3 regions of the Leucobacter sp. gxy201 genome follow, and region 2 is predicted to be linked to each of the others. Evidence: predicted binding sites of a transcription regulator. Region 2 holds the regulator's gene; each other region holds the start of a gene.
The links. The regulator HrcA, encoded in region 2, represses chaperone genes, less so after heat shock. The targets are predictions, from matches to a motif close to TTNGCACTCGNNNNNNNCGAGTGCNAA.
Positions count from the first base shown of each region.

Region 1: a site for HrcA is predicted at 2,319-2,345, ahead of NHL51_RS02565 (Hsp20/alpha crystallin family protein). Genes of this name have one in related genera too.
Region 3: a site for HrcA is predicted at 2,550-2,576, ahead of groES (co-chaperone GroES). Genes of this name have one in related genera too.

Region 1 is NZ_JAMXWS010000001.1:562,592-568,863, reverse strand. Features, by position in the region: gene NHL51_RS02580 (YaeQ family protein) at 1-326, shown strand, start outside; gene NHL51_RS02575 (SIMPL domain-containing protein) at 330-956, opposite strand; gene NHL51_RS02570 (FUSC family protein) at 1,020-2,078, opposite strand; gene NHL51_RS02565 (Hsp20/alpha crystallin family protein) at 2,419-2,862, shown strand; gene NHL51_RS02560 (SixA phosphatase family protein) at 2,970-3,458, shown strand; gene NHL51_RS02555 (plasmid mobilization protein) at 3,500-3,736, opposite strand; gene NHL51_RS02550 (exonuclease domain-containing protein) at 3,935-5,242, opposite strand; gene NHL51_RS02545 (NAD(P)-binding domain-containing protein) at 5,380-6,272, opposite strand, start outside.
Region 2 is NZ_JAMXWS010000006.1:130,066-136,337, reverse strand. Features, by position in the region: gene NHL51_RS11270 (hypothetical protein) at 1-156, shown strand, start outside; gene NHL51_RS11265 (16S rRNA (uracil(1498)-N(3))-methyltransferase) at 181-936, opposite strand; gene dnaJ (molecular chaperone DnaJ) at 951-2,048, opposite strand; gene hrcA (heat-inducible transcriptional repressor HrcA) at 2,108-3,160, opposite strand; gene hemW (radical SAM family heme chaperone HemW) at 3,371-4,615, opposite strand; gene NHL51_RS11245 (DUF1990 family protein) at 4,617-5,420, opposite strand; gene lepA (translation elongation factor 4) at 5,417-6,272, opposite strand, start outside.
Region 3 is NZ_JAMXWS010000001.1:407,882-414,153, reverse strand. Features, by position in the region: gene guaB (IMP dehydrogenase) at 1-980, opposite strand, end outside; gene rarD (EamA family transporter RarD) at 1,113-2,012, opposite strand; gene groES (co-chaperone GroES) at 2,172-2,468, opposite strand; gene NHL51_RS01885 (DUF4190 domain-containing protein) at 2,723-3,178, shown strand; gene NHL51_RS01880 (THUMP-like domain-containing protein) at 3,197-4,429, shown strand; gene tsaD (tRNA (adenosine(37)-N6)-threonylcarbamoyltransferase complex transferase subunit TsaD) at 4,598-5,749, opposite strand; gene rimI (ribosomal protein S18-alanine N-acetyltransferase) at 5,746-6,222, opposite strand; gene tsaB (tRNA (adenosine(37)-N6)-threonylcarbamoyltransferase complex dimerization subunit type 1 TsaB) at 6,215-6,272, opposite strand, start outside.

The sequences.
Region 1 (6,272 bases), on a different contig from region 2:
GCGATCTCACCGGGGCGATCACCGGTTGGATCGAAGTCGGAGCACCCGACGCGGCGCGCATGCATCACGGCAGCAAGCTCGCCGGCTATGCCACCGCGTACACGCATCGCGACCCCGAGAAGGTGCTCGCGTCGTGGAGCGGCAAGACGATCCACCGCTCCGAAGACATCGTGCTGCACAGCTTCGACCCTCGCTTCATCGAGGACGCGACACGAGCGCTCGAACGCCGCAACGAGATGTCGCTCTCCGTGACGGAGGGCACGCTCTTCCTCGAACTCAACGGGGTATCGCTCAGCTCCGCGGTCGGCACGCACCAGCTGCCGTAAGGATCACGCGGCCTCGTAGACGCCATTCACTGTCGAGAAGACCGTGATCTCGGGAATGGTGACTTCCGCCGCACCGGCGGAGCCGCTCGCTCGCGCAAGCATCGGCCCCGCTCCGGGCTGGCCGGCGGCCGTGTCTGAGATGCTCGTGACGCTCTCGATGCGTTGACCGAGCGCGTCGGCGTAGTCGTCGGCGATAGCTCGTGCCGCGGCGACAGCGGCCTTACACATGCTGCGCTCGCTCTCCCGTCGGGTCGCTTCAGTCAGGGTCCAGTCGACGCTCGCCGTCAGCCCGGCTTCGGCGAACTCGGTGACGAGCGCGCCGACGAGCGACAGGTTCGACAGCTTCACGCGCACGCGGCTCGCGGTGCGGTGCTCGATCACGGTCTGGTTGTTCTTCCCCTCTGCATAGGTCTTGTAGCTCCAAGTACTGATGGGATCGGCGGCATGCCAGGTCGCATCGCCGTTCGCACGCAGCTCCTGCGCCCGCTGCACCGCCCAGTTGTGGTTGCGCGTCGCGATCTCGATGCTCTTGCGCCGGTCGCGCGAAGCTACCGAGATGTTCACGGTGATCGTGGCGCGTTCGGCGAGCAAGTGGGCTTCACCGGTGCCCGTGGCATGGATCGTCGTCATGAAAACACGGTAGCAGTGGACCGCGATGACCGGACACGGTGTTCGCGTCGACACCACCATGCCTCACGCGTCGTCTGCGTCCTGAGTTTCTAGGATGCGCCTGAGGCACACGCCAATGGCCACCGCCGATGACGGGACCGCTCCCGATGCGGCCGGCGCCTGGGTTACCGCTTCAGCAGCGAGGTGGACATAACGGTCCACCGCATACTGCGCGGCTTCCCGCGCCGCTCGCTGTTCATCGCTCCCGGGCTTCGCGTCGACCACGGCACGGCAGGCTTCGAGGGCATCACCGAGGCCCTCCCTCGAACGGTCCCCCTCCGCACTCCTCCCGACGAAATCGGAGAGTGCGCGCACATAAAACTCGCATCGATCGAGCGATGCGAACCGCTCGTCGAGCGACTCGCGCTGGGCGTGATGCCGATGGGCCCGGGGATTGGCCCGTCCACTCCGGCGGGCTTCGTCGAGATCGGCAGCCACCGCATCGCGCGCAACATGGAGGTGCGCGACGGAGGGTCGAAATCTGCCTTCGTCTCCCTCGCCGCGCACGAACAGTTCCGTCCCGCGCAGCGCCTCGGTGATCGCGCGTCTCAGATCCGACAGACGGGCATCGGCCTCGGCGAAGTAGAGCGGCGGCACCGCTACCCACTGCACGACCAGCCCGAGGGCTGCGCCGAACGCCATGGTCACGAGATACGAGACAGAGAAGTCTTCGCCCTCGCGCCCGCTCAGCAGCAGCACGAGCACTCCCGCGATGGGCACCCAGTCGCCTCCGGCGCCGAGCACCTTCAGCCCGCCGAGCGCGACCCCGATGCCCACAACGACGGCGATCGCCGCATACGAGGGCGCCCCCGCATGAACGAGCCCGAGCGCCCCGAGGCCGAGCGCGATACCGAGCGCGAGCCCGATCAGCACCTGCACGCCCGCACGCACCGAATCGAGCACCGTCGCGTAGACGCTGACGAGCGCACCGAGCGGCGCATAGTACGAATACTCGGATTCGGCGAACGGCACGAACGGAGCCAGCACCCACGCGAGCGCGGCGGCGAGCGCGGTCTTCAGCGCGAGCACCCAGCGCGAACGCCGCGCCAAGCGTCGCATTTCCTGCTTCGCGCGCTCGTGCACCGGGCGCGCACGATGCGCGAGCCGCCGCAGCGATAGCCTCATGCGCCCCGAACCCCGGCCGTCTCCATTGCTGCGCCCCTCCCGTTGCCACCTATCCCGCTCGTACGCAGAAACTACGCCGATGCCTCGCCCTGCCACAGGGCCTTGCCGGTCCGTACCGCGCACGCCACAATGCCCGTCACCGAGATCACGAGGGCGACGGGAGCCGATCGGTATCACCGTTTGCCCTCGGCGAACGCATTAGCACTCCCCATGCGCGAGTGCTAATCTAATCTCAAGTTGAGCCACCTAGGCTCAAGTTTTCAGATCAATCCGAAACACAGTCGAAAGGTGATGCAAAATGGCTACGTACAACCCGATCCGCGACATGGAACGCTTCGCCGACGCGCTGCTCGAGGGATCGACCCGAGGCCCGCGCCGCATGCCCATGGACCTCTACCGCGACGGCGACAACTATCTGCTGACGGCCGACATGCCGGGAATGGACCCCGGCTCGGTGGACATCGACATCGACGGGCAGCTGCTCACCATCCGCGCCGAGCGCACGCTGCCGAAGGCCGAGAACGTGAAGTGGATCACCCGCGAACGCACCCCGGGCAGCTTCCTGCGCCAGCTCAACCTGGGCCAGGGCATCGACACCGAGCGCATCACCGCGAACTACGACAACGGTGTGCTCAGCGTCACCATCCCGGTGAGCGAGCGGGCGAAGCCGCGCAAGGTGCAGGTCTCGACCGGTGCCCCGGCGGGCGTCGACTCGTCCGAGGTCGTGGTCTCGGAGGCGTAAACAAACGTCCACGCACATGGGCCTCGGCGGGAGCACTCTCGCCGGGGCCCATTGCTGTTCACGCGACCCCGTCATACGATGAGCATCACCACACCAGGAGGTGCACCGTGGTCGAACTGATTCTCGCCCGTCATGCGAAATCCGACTGGGGCGACCCGGGCATCACCGACCATGATCGCCCGCTCAACCCTCGCGGTCTGCGTGATGCGCCAGCCATGGCCGAGCGCCTCGTCAGGTCCGGCGCCCAGGTGGAACGCATCCTCTCAAGCACGGCGCTCAGAGCCCGAACGACCGCGGCGCAGTTCGGGGAAGCCCTAGGCATCGAGGTCGAGCAGCGCGGCAGCCTCTACCTCGCCTCTGACGATGAACTCTTCGAGCAGGCGGCAGCAGCCGGCGACTCGTCGGTGATGATCGTCGCCCATGACCCGGGTCTCACGGAGCTCGCGTTCCGACTTTCGGGCGGGGGCATTCCGCATATGCCGACGTGCGCCGTCGCCCGCTTCACCTGGGACGTAGATTCATGGAGCGACGTCGGAGACCGCAGCCCGGATCGCTGGTCGTTCGACTCGCCGAGAGGCGGATCAGTGAACACCTGAAGGCATCGACCTCTTCGGGTTCATCACTTCCCCACTTACTCCTACGCCGCGCCACGTCGGTCGAGCAGCACCGTCCGCGCGTACGTCGAAGCAGGGAGGTGGTGTGACTCCGCATCCTGCTGCAGCTCCTCAAACTCGGCCTCAGTCAGTCGCACTTGCAGCACGCGCAGTCTATTCGGGCGGCGGGGATGACTATCCGGATTTCGCACAGAATCGGGGTTCGCCTCGATCTCGACACTTTCTTCTTCCAACAGTCTGCGAAGCTTCTCATCCATCATTCGCCCTTCTCACGTTACCGGATACCACCAGGGCACCCCAGCCTGTTCAAGCCACACAGTTGATCCTCAACTGATCTGAATGGTCAGGGCCACTCCAACAAGCCCAGCAATTCGACCAGCTGACCTGAACGTGTAGTGCACTGTAGTACAGGGGCAAATGGTTGTCAGCAATCATCGAGTGACTTCGCCAGCCCTCGTCTACTGCGCCGCGCTGCGCCGAATCAGCGCCAAGCCTTCAGCCTCTCCAAGAATCGAAATACCGTAAGCGTGAGCCTTCTTCGCTTTGCCCGACTGAGTATACGGATCGGCGGCGATAACGAGAGCAGTCTTCTTTGTCACGTTGTTGGCCACCAGGAAACCGGAGGAAATGATCTCGGTCTCGATCGTCACCCGATCTACGGTCATTTCACCGGTGAGCACAACGATTGCAGAGGCGGGAAGCGCTTCAGCCAGCTGAGGACCCGTAAGTGATGACGCCAAGCCTGCATTGCTGGTCTTGGATCCATGGAGTGCCGCCTTCACAGAATCGCCATCTATCCCTAGCAGCCCCGCCAGCTGTTCAATGTCAGCCTTTTCGTCGGCGGTCAACACGCCGTCAGCCCACGCTGCTCGCACCACATCTTCGAAATGTCCCCGGTGCAATGACCCGAGCGTCACTCCGTCAAGACCGAGTGAGCGCGCAGTTTCCACGAGTGCATCAACTTCTGTCGCATCAAGTACACGGTCAGCAAGCGCACTCTCGAGCAGCCGCGCATACTCTTCAGTTTCGGGCTGAGTCGGAGCCTGGGTGCCGAGCGCATGGAGGACATCCTTCATTGACGCCGAATCTGCAGAGATAGGAGCCGGCGCGGGCTGCTCGGGAGTCTGACCGCGTTGCTTTCCGTTCACGTCGCATGGCACGTACTCAGGCCACACCACGGTTTCGGCCTGATCCAAATGCGTGCGCCAATACGCAGAATCTGGCGCCATCTGAATGAGTGCGCTCAACACGAATGAGGTAACCATGGCATCGCCAAACGCGCTATGTTCAGGTCGCTCCTCGAGCCCGACAAACTTGAAAACCTCCGCCGCGTTGATTCCGAGGTGCGCTGCCACATCGCCCAGCTTGTAGGACCGCGGCGGGTTCGATTTGAGCAGGCCCTTCGCTGCCTGAACGGTATCAATCGCTACGAACTCGGGCACATCGAACCCTTCACGTTCGAGCTCAGCGGCAAGGAACCGCAAATCAAACGAGACGTTATGGCCGACGATGACTCGCCCCTCGAGCATTTTCAGAAGCGACGGAGCCACTTGGTCAAACGTAGGTGCATCGAAGACATCTCGCGCACTCAACCCATGAACACTCGTCGGCCCGACATCTCTCTGGGGGTTGACAATGGTTTCAAGCCCGTCATTGAGCTGCAGAGATGGGCTCATATACACGGCACCGACTTCCACGACTCGATCACCGCGTTTTGGTGCCAAGCCCGTGGTCTCGAAATCAAGAATTACAAAGCCGCGCGACAAGAGTCAGCCCTCCTCTGAAAGTGCCTATGCTGAGCAAGATACCAGTGTTTATGATTCGTACTCATTGCATTGCTTATGCAAACGTTCGGGGCTGCCGCCGGTACTCAGAACAGCTCGCAGGCACGTGCGCCTATGGGTCAGGAAGAACTCATGCCAGCCAAAGCGGAATGAAGGGCCGGCAGCCACCTCTCGAGCGCGGCAACGGCATCGCGCCCGGCCCGGTTCGCGCCGACGGTCGACTGTGACGGCCCGTAGCCGATGAGGTGCACGCGCCGATCGGCCGCGACCTGCGTGCCCCGCACTTCGATGCCGCCGCGCTCATTGCACAGGTGCAGCGGGTCGAGGTGCGACAGCGCGGGCCTGAACCCGGTCGCCCACAGGATCGCGTCGACCGAGGTGAACGAGCCGTCGGCCTCGCGCACGCCGTGCGGCTCGATCGCGGTGAACATGGGGCGGCGTACGAGCGCACCGCGATCCCTCGCCGCTCGCGCGTACGGCGTCCACGCGAGCTCGGTGTACGACACGACGCTGCGCGGCGGGTTGCCGGCCTCGGCATCGGCAGTCACCTTCTCGATGGTCTCGCGCCCCTCGACCTCGGGGCTGAAGTCGCCGTCGCGGAACACGGGCTCGCGCCGGGTGTACCAGGCGACCGTCGCGACCCGCGAGATCTCCTCGAGCAGTTGCAGCGCCGAGATGCCGCCGCCCACGACGGCCACCCGCTGCCCCGCGAATTCGTCGAGCGACACGTACTGCTGCGTGTGCAGTTGCCGGCCGAGAAAGGTCTCGGCGCCGGGATACTCGGGCATGAGCGGGTTCGTCCAGGTGCCGGTCGCGTTGATGATCGCGCTCGCGCGCCACGGGCCGATGCTGGTCTCGATCGACAGAGATCCCGGAGCATCGCCGCCCCGCTCCCTTGCCGGGTCATCGCGCACTGCGAGCACGTCGACGGGCCGCACGATCGGCAGCCGCATCTCGCGCTCGAAGGCGGCGAAGTACGCGGGCACCGCCTCGCGGCTCGGCGTCGCCGGGT
Region 2 (6,272 bases):
GTCATGACGACGAAGGGCATCCAGTTCGTCGACGCCGAACGGGCGGCTGAACTGCTCGCGCCGCCGCCCGGCACTGCGCCGCGCGCACCGCTGCTGCCGTGCAGGGGCTTCCCGTGCACCGACCCGTTCGACGACCTGCCGCCGCAAGCGCCTTGAGGCGCGGCGTCGCCGCCGAGGGCTCTACCAGCGGCCGAGCGCCGTAGCCAGCACCGCGAGGGCGGCGGGGCCCGCCGACGAGGTGCGCAGCACCGTATCGCCGAGCACGAGCGTACGCGCACCGGCGGCCTCCAGGGCATCGAGTTCGGCGTCGGCGAAGCCGCCCTCCGGGCCGACCACGAGCACGATCTCGTGCGCGGCGCGCGCCGCGCCGCCGTTCGCCCACTCGGAGAGTCGAGCGCCGCTGCGCGGATGCAGCGCGATGACCTCGGTGCCCGCGGCACCGGCGAGGGTGCAGAGCTCCGGCAGACCTACGGGCCGGTCGATGCCCGGAATGCGGGCGCGGAGCGACTGCTTCGAGGCCTCGCGGGCGATGCGCGCCCACTTCGCGACGCCCTTATCGGCCTTCTCGGCCCCCCACCGCGACACGGAGCGCGAAGCCTCCCACGGCACGATCGCGTCGACGCCGAACTCGGTGGCCTGCTCGACGGCCCGCTCGTCGCGGTCGCCCTTCGCGAGCGCCTGCACGAGCACCACGCGCTGCGCGGGCGCGGGCGCGGCGTGCCCCGTGTCGAGACGCACCGAGAAGCGGTCCCGCTCCAGCGTCACCACCTCGCCCGAGCCGATCGCTCCGGAGCCGTTGCCCACCGAGATCCGCTCTCCGAGGCGCAGGCGCGAGACCTTCACGGCGTGACGCGCTTCGTCGCCGACGACCTCGACGGTCGCGCCGGCGCCGAAGGCACTGTCGTCGAGGTCTTCGCGGTAGTAGAGGTTGGCCATCTCGCGCTCGCCTCCTAGCGGAAGAAGCGGTCCCTGATCTTGCCGAAGAAGCTCTGGTGGAACTCGCCGAGATGCGGCGCGTCGTCCTTCCGGAGCGCGGCGAGCTGCCGCACCAGATCCTGCTCCCGCTTCGAGAGCTTCGTCGGGGTCGCGACCTGCACCGCGATCTTGAGGTCGCCCCGGTTCGTCGTGCGCAGCCCCTGGATGCCGCGCCCGCGCACCGTGATGATGTCGCCCGATTGCACCCCGGCCTCGATATCGACGGGGATCTCCCCGTCGAGGCCCTCGAGCTTCGACTGCACGCCGAGGATGGCGTCGGTCATCGACACCTGCATGGTGCACAGCAAGTCGTCGCCGTCGCGGCTGAAGATGTCGTGGTGGGTGACGCGGAACTCGATGAAGAGGTCGCCGTTCGGGCCGCCGCCCGGGCCGACCTCGCCGCCGCCGCGCATCTGGAGGCGGGTGCCCGTGTCGATGCCGGAGGGGATGTCGACCGGGATCGTGCGCCGTTCGCGCACGCGGCCCTTGCCGCCGCAGGTGATGCACGGATGCTCGATGACGGTGCCGTAGCCCTGGCAGCTGCCGCAGGGGTGCATCGTCACGACGTTGCCGAACAGCGAGCGCACCTGGCGCTGCACCTGTCCCTGGCCGCCGCAGACGTCGCAGGTGACGGGGTGCGTGCCGGGCTGGCAGCAGCTGCCCTGGCACGTGTCGCACAGCACGGCCGTGTTGACGGTGATGTCGCGCTGCGAGCCGAAGATGACCTCGTCGAGCGCGACGTCGACGCGGATCATGGCGTCGTCGCCGCGTTCGGAGCGGGAGCGCGGGCCTCGCTGGCCCCCGCCGAAGCCGCCCCCGCCGAAGAACGTCTCGAAGATGTCGCCGAAGCCGCCCATGCCGCCGTTCGCGTCGCCGCCGACGTCGTAGCGCTGGCGCTGCTCGGGATCGCTCAGCACGTCGTAGGCGTGGGTGACCGCCTTGAAGCGCTCGGACGCCTCCTCGCTCGGGTTCACGTCGGGGTGCAGCTCGCGCGCGAGGCGGCGGTACGCCTTCTTGATCTCTTCGGGGGTCGCCTCACGAGAGACTCCCAGCGTTTCGTAGTGATCGGCCACGTTCTCGCTCCTCAGCAGATGGTGTCGTGTTCAAGCGGCGCGCTGCCCGCGCGCCGAGGTCAATGGTCTTCGTCGAGCAGACGGTTCAGGTATCGTGCGACCGCGCGCACCGCGGCCATGTTCCCCGCGTAGTCCATGCGCAGCGGGCCGAGCACTCCGAGCCGCGACGACGATGCGCCGTCGCTCTCGTAGCTCGACGCGATCACGGAGGTCGCCTGCAGCCCGTACGGGGCGTTCTCGCGGCCGATCGAGGCCGAGACCTCGCGCTCGTCCTGCACGAGCTCGCCGAAGAGCCGCAGCAGGGTGACCTGCTCTTCGATCGCCTCGAGCACGGTGTGCAGGGATCCCGAGAACTCCTCGGGCCGGGAGAGGTTCGCGGCGCCCGAGATGACGATCTTCTCGCTCCGGTTCGCCTGCAGCTGCGCGCTCACGAGCTCGAGCAGCAGCCTGACGAGGTCGGTCTCCTGCGGATGCGCCCATTCGGCGATCGTGTCGCCGAGCGCGGAGAGCGCTGCGATGCCGGCGTCGACGTCGGCGCCGACGATGGCGTCGGCCAGCCGGTCGCGCAGCCCGTGCACCCAGGTCTCGGTCACGAACGATGCCGGCAGACGGGTCATCTGCTGCTCGACGACGCCGCTGCCGAGGATGAGTACCGAGAGCACCCGGTCCTGGCCGAGGACGACCAGGTCGATGTGCCGGATGGTCGTACGGCGCAGCGAGGGGTACTGCACCACCGCGACCTGGTTCGTGAGCTGCGCGAGCAGCCGCACCGAGCGCACCATGGCATCGTCGAGATCGCTCGATTCGCCGAGGAACCGCGTGATGGCTGCGCGCTGCGCCGTTGTGAGCGGACGGATCTTCGCGAGCGTGTCGACGTACAGCCGATACCCCTTGTCCGTGGGGACGCGCCCCGACGAGGTGTGCGTCTGGGCGATCAGCTCGTCCTCCTCGAGCAGCGCCATGTCGTTGCGGATGGTGGCCGCCGACACGCCGAAGCTGTGCCGGTCGACGATGGCCTTCGACCCGACGGGCTCGCTCGACGCGATGTAGTCGCCCACGATCGCATGCAGCACGGCGAGACTGCGTTCGGAGACGTTGCGTTCACCGCTCATGCGCATCCTCTCCCATCGGTCGGCCCTCTGCGGGGTGAAGTCCTCGGCCGCGCCCGGCCCGTCGCACTCGGGTGCATTTGGCACTCGCCATGACTGAGTGCCAGTCTAACGCACGAGGAGTTCGCGGCCGATCCCGGCGGTCGGCGTTCGCGCTCCGCTGATTCCGCGGGGAACCGTCGGTGCCGAACCCGCTACGCGGCCCGCCCGCGATCAACCCGCGAGCAGGCGGTGCACGACGGTATCGGCGAGCAGCCGACCGCGCAGCGTCGGAACGATCCTCCCGCCCGCGGTGCCGTCGGCGGCGATCGCGGCGCGACCGTCGATGAGACCCTCGGCGATGAGCCCCGGCACGGCCCGCCGCTCGTCGGCATCGAGCACCGCGATCGGCAGGCCGTCGGCGATGCGGGTCTCGAGGAGGATGCGCTCCTCGCGCCGGGCCTCGTCGCTCAGCACCTCTCGGGCGTGCGCGGGCGAGACGCCGGCGTGCATGCGCTGCGCGTACGCCGCCGGATGCTTCACGTTCCACCACCGGGTGCCGCCGACGTGGCTGTGCGAACCGGGGCCGGCGGCCCACCAGTCCTCGCCCGTCCAGTACGAGAGGTTGTGCCGAGACCGGGTCTCGGGGCTGCGCGACCAGTTGCTGATCTCGTACCACGAGAACCCGGCGGCGGCGAAGCGCCCGTCGGCCAGCTCGTACATCTCCGCGTGCAGATCGTCGTCGGGTTCGGGCACCTCGCCGCGGCGGATCTGGGCCGCGAGCTTCGTGCCGCGCTCGACGATCAGCGCGTAGGCGGAGATGTGGTCGGGCTCGGTCGCGAGGGCCGCATCGATCGACCGTTGCCAATCGGCGAGGCTCTCCCCCGGCGTACCGTAGATGAGATCGACGCTCACCTGCAGCCCGGCCGCTTTCGCCCAGCTCGTCACGAGCGGGATGCGCTCGGGCGTGTGCGTGCGGTCGAGCGTGGCGAGCACGTGTGGCACCGCGGACTGCATGCCGAAGCTCACCCGCGTGAAACCGGCGTCGGCGAGGGCCGCGAGGTACTCCGCGTCGACGGAGTCGGGGTTGGCCTCGGTGGTCACTTCGGCGCCCGGTGCGAGCCCCCACTCGTCGCGGATGCCCGCGAGCATGGAGACGAGGTCGGTCGCCGGGAGGAGCGTCGGCGTTCCGCCGCCGAAGAAGACGGTGCTGACGGGGCGCTCGACCACGCCGGAACGGCGCAGCACGTCGGCGCCGAACGCGAGCTCGCCGCGCACTTCGCCCGCGTAGTCGTCGCGGCTCGTGCCGGCGAGCTCGGTCGCGGTGTAGGTGTTGAAGTCGCAGTACCCGCACCGTACGCGGCAGTAGGGCACGTGCACGTAGACCCCGAACGCGCGTTCGGCCGAACCGACGGCGGCGCTCGCGGGGAGCAGACCGGTCTCGGGAGCCGGGTCGCCCTCGGGCAGAGCCGACGGCACGCTACTCGCCCGTCGCGCTCTCGTGCGAATCGGCGGGCTCCGCGGCGGCCTCCGAATGATCCGACGTCTCCGCGGGCTGCGCAGTCGCCTCGGGCTCCGCGGCGGCCTCCGCTCGCGCCGTGCCCGTCGAGGCGCCCGCGGTCGCGGTCGCGGCGGCGCCCGGCGCCAGCGCGCCGATCTGCAGTTTGACGGCGTCGATGGCCGCGCGCAGGTCGGCGCGCGCCTTGAGGCCCAGCAGGCCGTTCTTGGCCGGGGTCAGGAAGCCGCGGGCCACGGCCCAGACGGTGTCGTCGTCGCGGCGCTCCACGACGAAGCGCTGCTCGCCGATCGCGCCGAGCTCATCGCCGGTGCCCCAGGCGAATCCGACGCGGCGCTCCTCGTCGACGGTGTAGACGATGAGCACGCGCCGCGCTATCCCGCCCTGCAGCGCGATATCCGCGCTCGTACCCGCATTCAGATAGGGCTCGCCGTCGGGCCCGAAGGTGTCCTCGCGGGGCGCGGCCGCCTGCGCGACGCCGTGCTCGTCGAACTCGACGCCTTCGTACTCGTCATCGGGTCCGCGCTCGACGACCTCGACCGTCATGCCGGCGCCGCGCTGCGCGCCCCAGGTCATGAGCAGGCTCGACGCCGAGAGAAAGCGCTCCTCGCCGCTGCCGAGCCGCTGCTCCTCCTCGTAGGGCGTGCTGCCCTCGGGCGGGAAGCGGAGCAGATCGGGGTCGCGGGTCGCGCCGATCGAAGCGTACGCGGCCGGCATGCCGACATGACTGCTGCGCCGCCCGCCGTGGTCCCGGTTCGAGCTCGTCATTTCTTCGACCCCTCCTTGCCCTCCACATCTCCGGACAGCGCGGCGATGAACGCCTCCTGGGGCACCTCGACGCGGCCGACCATCTTCATGCGCTTCTTGCCCTCCTTCTGCTTCTCGAGCAGCTTGCGCTTGCGGCTGATATCGCCGCCGTAGCACTTGGCGAGCACATCCTTGCGGATGGCGCGGATGTTCTCTCGCGCGATGATGCGCGAGCCGATCGCGGCCTGGATCGGCACCTCGAACTGCTGCCTCGGGATCAGCTTGCGCAGGCGCTCGGTCATCATGGTGCCGTAGTGGTACGCGTTGTCCTTGTGGACGATCGCGCTGAACGCATCGACCTTGTCGCCCTGCAGCAGGATGTCGACCTTGACGAGATCGGCCTCCTGCTCGCCCATCGGCTCGTAGTCGAGCGAGGCGTAGCCCTGCGTGCGGCTCTTCAGGTGGTCGAAGAAGTCGAAGACGATCTCGCCGAGCGGCACGGCGTAGCGCAGCTCGACCCGCTCGCCCAGGTACTCCATGCCGAGCAGGCTGCCGCGGCGGCTCTGGCAGAGCTCCATGATCGTGCCGACGTAGTCCTTCGGGGCGAGGATCGCGACGCGCACCATCGGCTCGCGCACCGAGGCGATCTTGCCTTCGGGGTACTCGGACGGGTTCGTCACCGTCACCTCGGTGCCGTCCTCCGCAGTCACCTCGTAGACGACGCTCGGAGCGGTCGCGATGAGGTCGAGGTCGAACTCGCGGCGCAGGCGCTCGGAGATGATCTCGAGGTGCAGGAGGCCGAGGAAGCCGCAGCGGAAGCCGAAGCCGAGCGCCACGGAGGTCTCGGGCTCGTACTGCAGGGCCGCGTCTTCG
Region 3 (6,272 bases), on a different contig from region 2:
GCGGTCACCTGCGGCACGCCGACGCCGGCGATGACGCGGGTGGTGCAGATCGAGCCGGGGCCGACGCCGACCTTGACCGCGTCGGCCCCGGCCTCGACGAGCGCCTTCGAACCGGCATAGGTCGCGACGTTGCCGCCGATGACGTCGACACGCGCGAATGCGGGGTCGGCCTTGATCTTCGCGATGATCTCGAGCACGCCGCGGCTGTCGCCGTTGGCGGTGTCGACGATGATGACGTCGACGCCCGCGTCGACGAGGGCGCCCGCGCGCTTCCACGCGTCACCGAAGAAGCCGACCGCGGCACCGACGAGCAGGCGCCCCGCATCGTCCTTCGCCGAGTTCGGGTACTCCTCCTCCTTGTCGAAGTCCTTGACCGTGATGAGACCGGTGAGCTTGCCCGCGTCATCGACGAGGGGCAGCTTCTCGATCTTGTGCTTGCTGAAGATCGCCGCGGCGTCGGCGCGCGAGATGCCGGTCGGCGCAGTGATGAGCGGCATGCGCGTCATAGCGTCCTCGACACGCACGTTCGCGCGATCCCTGGGGGCGATGAACCGCATGTCGCGGTTGGTGATGATGCCGAGCAGCGTGCCGTTCTGGTCGACGACGGGCAGACCCGATACGCGGTACTCGCCGCAGAGCGCGTCGACCTCGGCGACCGTCGCGTCGATCGTGGTGGTGACGGGGTTCGTGATCATGCCCGCTTCGCTGCGCTTGACCCGGTCGACCATCTCGGCCTGATCCTGGATCGACAGGTTGCGGTGCAGGATGCCCATGCCGCCCTGGCGCGCGAGCGCAACGGCCATGCGGGTCTCGGTCACGGTGTCCATCGCCGCCGAGATGAGCGGGATGCCGAGGCGGATGCGTTTGGTGAGCTGGGTCGACGTATCCGCCTCGCTCGGAATGACGTCCGTGTGCGCGGGGAGCAGCAGCACGTCATCATAAGTCAGACCGGTGAACGCGAAGGGGTCACGCTGTTCCATAAAACCTCATCTATGTTGTGGCTGGGCCTGGGGGCGCGGGGTCGACTGATGCGGGCGGCCGCCGTACCACTATTCAGTGTAAGGGATCGCGGCGGGTGCGGCCTCGGAACGGCTGCGCCTCGGGCGAACGCCCTATTCCCGGAAGACCGCGGCCTGCCGCCGCCCCGTTCTGACCATGTCGAACACGAGGATCGCGAGCGCGCACCAGACGCCGAGGAAGCCGGCCCAGCGCCCGAAGGTCATCTCCTCGTGCAGCACGAAGTAGCCGTAGAGGAAGTTGATGATCGGGGTGAGGAACTGGATGAAGCCGAGCGTCGACAGGGGCAGCCGCCTGGCGGCCTCGCCGAAGAGCACGAGCGGGATCGCGGTCATCACGCCGCTCAGCATCAGCAGCACCGTGATGCCGGTGCCGTGCGAGAGGCCGGTGAGCCCCGCGAAGACGCCGACCAGCACGAGCTGGACGACTGCGATCGGCGCGGAGGCGAGGGTCTCGATCATGAGGCCGGTGATGCCGTCGACCTCGCCCGTGCGTTTGCGCAGCAGCCCGTACATGCCGAACGAGAACGCGAGGCCGAGCGCGATCCAGGGGAACGAGCCGTAGGCGATCGCCGAGACGAGCACGCTCACCGCCGCGATCGCGACCGCGGTCCACTGCAGGCGGCTGAGGCGCTCCTTCAGGAAGATGACGCCGAGCACGATCGTGAAGAGCGGGTTGATGAAGTAGCCGAGCGCGGTCTCGATGACGTGGCCGGTGATGACGCCGATGATGAAGATCTGCCAGTTGGCGTAGAGCATGAGCGAAGACAGCGCGAACCAGCCGAACTGCTTCGGGGTGCGCAGGATCGCCCGGACGAGGCGCCATCTGCGCAGCACGGTCACCGCGACGATGCAGACGGCGAAGGTGGTGGCGACCCGCCACGGCACCACCTCGAGCGGGTTCACGACCGCGATGAGGGTGAAGTAGAAGGGGAAGGCGCCCCAGAAGGCGTACGCCCCGATGCCGAAGGCCAGGCCGGTGCGTGTGCTGCTCATCCGCACCAGTCTAGGGCGCGGGCGGGGATGGATCGCGCACCGGGAACGCTTCCGCGAACCCGCCTGCGAACGCGCAGGAGCCCGCCGGGATGATCCCGACGGGCTCCTGCTGATGCCCGGGCGCGGTGCGCGCCCTCAGGGCGAGTGCTCGGTGAGCGCTCAGCGCTCGATGACCGCGAGGATGTCGCGGCTCGAGAGCACGAGGTAGTCCTGGCCGCCGGCCTTGACCTCGGTGCCGCCGAACTTCGAGTAGATCACGATGTCGCCGACGGCAACGTCGACGGGGATGCGGGTGCCGCTGTCCGAGACGCGGCCGGGGCCGACTGCGACGACCTCGCCCTCCTGGGGCTTCTCCTTCGCACTGTCCGGGATCACGAGACCCGAAGCGGTGGTCTGCTCCGCCTCGACCTGCTTGATGACGATACGATCTTCGAGCGGCTTGATGGCTACCGACACGGTTGACCTCTTTCTGATGACAAGGTGACTCTCGCGCCCCACCACTTCGGTCGGGCTCTGCAGCAAAGTCTATGGCCGTCGCTGGCACTCTCGCAAGGTGAGTGCCAATGATTCGGCCGGGGATCGCGCTCAGCGAACGGCCGCCGCCGCCCTGCGGCCGCCCGCCTCGAGAACGGCGGCGCGAAACGGCGGTGTGGAATAATCGACGGCGACGCCTGAGCGCGCCTGCTCGGCCGACCGGAATCGAGGAAACCATGACGACCCCCGACACCCCGCAGCCCACGTCCGCACAGCCCACGGTCCCGCTGCCCGACATGCAGCTCCCCTCGGCGCAGTTCCCCGAGGCCGTCGTCGCGGGCTCGGAACCCGCCCCCTACGTCGCCCCGCTCCCCGCGCCGCCCGCCACCGCTCCTGCCGGCGCCACGACGCTCGCCGCGACCAATGCCTTCGCGCTCGTCTCCATCGTGCTCGCCTTCCTGTCGCCGATCGCCGCGATCGTCTTCGGGCACATGGCCCTCAGCCAGATCAAGCGCAACGGCGACGCCGGCCGCGGCCTCGCCCTCACCGGCACCATCATCGGCTACGCCTCGCTCGCCATGGTCGCGCTGTTCTTCATCTTCTACATCGGCTTCATCTTCATCATGCTCGGCACGATGGGCGCCGCCATCTCGGGCATGGAAGGCGCCTGGGACGATTCCTACGCATACTGACCCGCCCCGCACCCGAGCATGACGCGCGCAGACGGCCCCGACGGGCCGCCCGGCTGGCGGGCCCTGCTCGCCCCGGACGGCGCGGAACGCCTCCGGGGCGTCGAGGCCGAGATCGCGGGCGGCAGCGACCCCTCCGCCGTCGGCGCCGCACTGCGGCGCGCGGGAGCAGAACCCGACGAGGTCTCGGCACTGCTCACGCAGGCCGACCTGCGGCGCCGCGCGCGGGCGAAGTTCGGCGCACTCGCCTCGCGGCTGCTCTTCACGCCCGCGGGGCTCGAACAGGCGACCCGCGCGCCGATCGCGGCGCTGCATGCGGCTCGCTTCGCGCGCGCGGGTTGCGCATCGGTCGCCGACCTGGGCTGCGGCATCGGAGCCGAGTCGCTCGCGATCGCAGGCGCGGGTCTCACTCCCGCCCCGGTCGAGCTCGACCCGTTCACGGCACGACTGGCGGCGCACAACCTGCGGGCGGTCGGCTGCGACGCCGAGGTGCGGGTGGGCGACGCGGAGGCGCTGCCGCTCGCGCACGGCGTCGACGGCGCCTTCCTCGACCCCGCCCGACGCACGGCCGGGCATCGGGATACGAGACGCCTCGCTTCGCACGGGGACTACTCCCCCTCGCTCGGCTTCGCCTTCTCGCACGGCGACCGGATGCCGACCGGGGTGAAGCTCGGCCCGGGGCTCGACCGCGACCTCATCCCCGAGAACGCCGAGGCGCAGTGGGTGTCGAGCGACGGGCAGCTCGTCGAGATGGGGCTGTGGTTCGGCGCCGCCGCGCGACCCGGCATCGGTCGCGCGGCGCTCGTGCACCGCTCGGGCCGCGATGGCGATGACCACGTGCACGAGCTCACCGCTTCGGCCGACACTCCCGATGCCGAGGCGCGCGGCCTCGGCGAGTTCCTCTACGAGCCCGACGGCGCCGTCATCCGCGCGCGCCTCATCGGGCTGCTCGCCGAGCAGCTGGGGGCGGGCATGGTCAGCGCGCGCATCGCCTATCTCACGGGCGACGAGCTCGTCCCGACGCCGTTCGCCGCCGCCTTTCGCGTGCTCGAGCGGCTGCCGGCGAAGGAGAAGCAGCTGCGCAAGGCGCTCGCCGCGCGCGAAATCGGTCGCCTGGAGATCAAGAAGCGGGGCGCCGACGTCGACCCTGCGCAGCTGCGGTCGCGTCTGAAGCTGCAGGGATCGCGGAGCGCGACGCTGTTCCTCACCCGCGAGGGCGAGCGCCACGTCGCGCTCCTCGCCGAGCGCTGCTGACGGACACCTGCGCCCGAACTTCGGCTCTCACCCGTATTTCGGATGAGAACCGGGGATGCGATCCGAAATACGGGTGAGAGCCGAAGTTCGGGCGGGGTAAACAGCCGGCAGGGCGGGCAGGCGGCAGGGCGGGCAGCCTGCAGTCGACGAGTCGAGCAGGCGACGGGTCTAGGCGACCTGGATCTCGGTGACCGGCAGCGTCGAGTCGGCGCCGAAGCCGAGCGATGACGGCGCGTGGCCGGCCGCCACGAGCTGCGCGCCGAGCGATGCGATCATCGCCCCGTTGTCGGTGCACAGCGACAGCGGCGGCACGCGCAGCTCGACGCCCGCGGCGGCGCAGCGCTCCGCGGCGACCTCGCGCAGGCGCGCATTCGCGACGACGCCCCCGCCGAGCAGCAGCCGCGGTACGCCGAGGTCGGCGCACGCGGCGAGCGCCTTCGTGAGCAGCACGTCGACGACGGCCTCTCTGAAGCTCGCGGCGACATCGGCGACGGGCACTTCGAGCCCCTCGGCCTCGCGCTTCTCCACCCAGCGGGCGACCGAGGTCTTGAGCCCCGAGAACGAGAAGTTGTAGCGGTTCTTCGCCATATCCTTCGGCAGCGTCAGGCCGCGGGGGAAGCGGATCGCCGTCGGATTGCCGTCTGCGGCGGCGCGGTCGATCTGGGGGCCGCCGGGGTAGGGCAGCCCGAGCAGGCGGGCGACCTTGTCGAAGGCCTCGCCGGCGGCATCGTCGATCGTCTCGCCGAGCATCTCGACGTCGCCCGTGAGGTCGCGCACGACGAGCAGCGACGTATGGCCGCCCGACACGAGCAGCGCGACCGTCGGCAGTTCGAGCTCGCCGATGTCGCCGACGGCGGGGCGCAGCCCCTCGCTCTGCAGCAGGTCGGCGCCGACGTGGCCGACGAGGTGGTTCACGGCGTAGAGGGGCAGCCCGCGCGCGACCGCGAGCGCCTTCGCGGCGGAGACGCCCACCATGAGCGCGCCGGCGAGGCCGGGGCCGCAGGTCACCGCGACGGCGTCGATCTCGTCGAGCGTCACGCCGGCGTCTGCGAGCGCGCGGTCGATGGTCGGGGTCATCGCTTCGAGGTGCGCACGCGCGGCGACCTCGGGCACGACGCCGCCGAATCGTGCATGCTCCTCCATCGACGACGCGATCGCATTGGCGAGCAGCGTGCGGCCGCGCACGATACCAACGCCGGTCTCGTCGCAGCTGGTCTCGATGCCGAGCACGAGCGGCTCGACGCTCGTGCCATAAGCACTGCCGAGCGGCTCGACACTCGTGCCATGAGCGCTCCCGAGAGGCTCGCGGTTCGGGCTCATCGCCGGTCCTCCAGATTCAGCCGCATGACCACGGCGTCGACGTCGTCGGGTTGATAGTAGCGGGGGCGCACGCCGATCTCCGCGAAGCCGAGCGAGGCGTAGAGGCCCCGGGCGGGCGGGTTGTCGGCGCGCACTTCGAGAAACACCTGGCGGGTGCCCCGTCGGTCGGCCTCGTCGAGCAGTTCATCCATGAGGCGTCTGCCGTGGCCCGCACCGCGCACGGCGGGTGCGAGCGCGATGGTCTGGATGTCGCCGTCGTCGCCTACCGCGAGAAGGCCGGCGTAGCCCTGCACGGCCCCGGCTTCATCGACGAGCACGATATAGCGGCGGAAGTCGCCCGTGAGCTCCGAGCGCAGCGCGCCCTCGCTCCAGGCCTCGCCGCCGAACACGGCGCGTTCGATCGCGAGGATCGCGTCGAGATCCGATTCTTCGGCCGAGCGGATCGAGAGCTCGCCCGCCACCGCATCAAGCACTCGGAATGACCTTCTTCGGCCCCGACGACACGAGCACGTCGGGCTGGCGG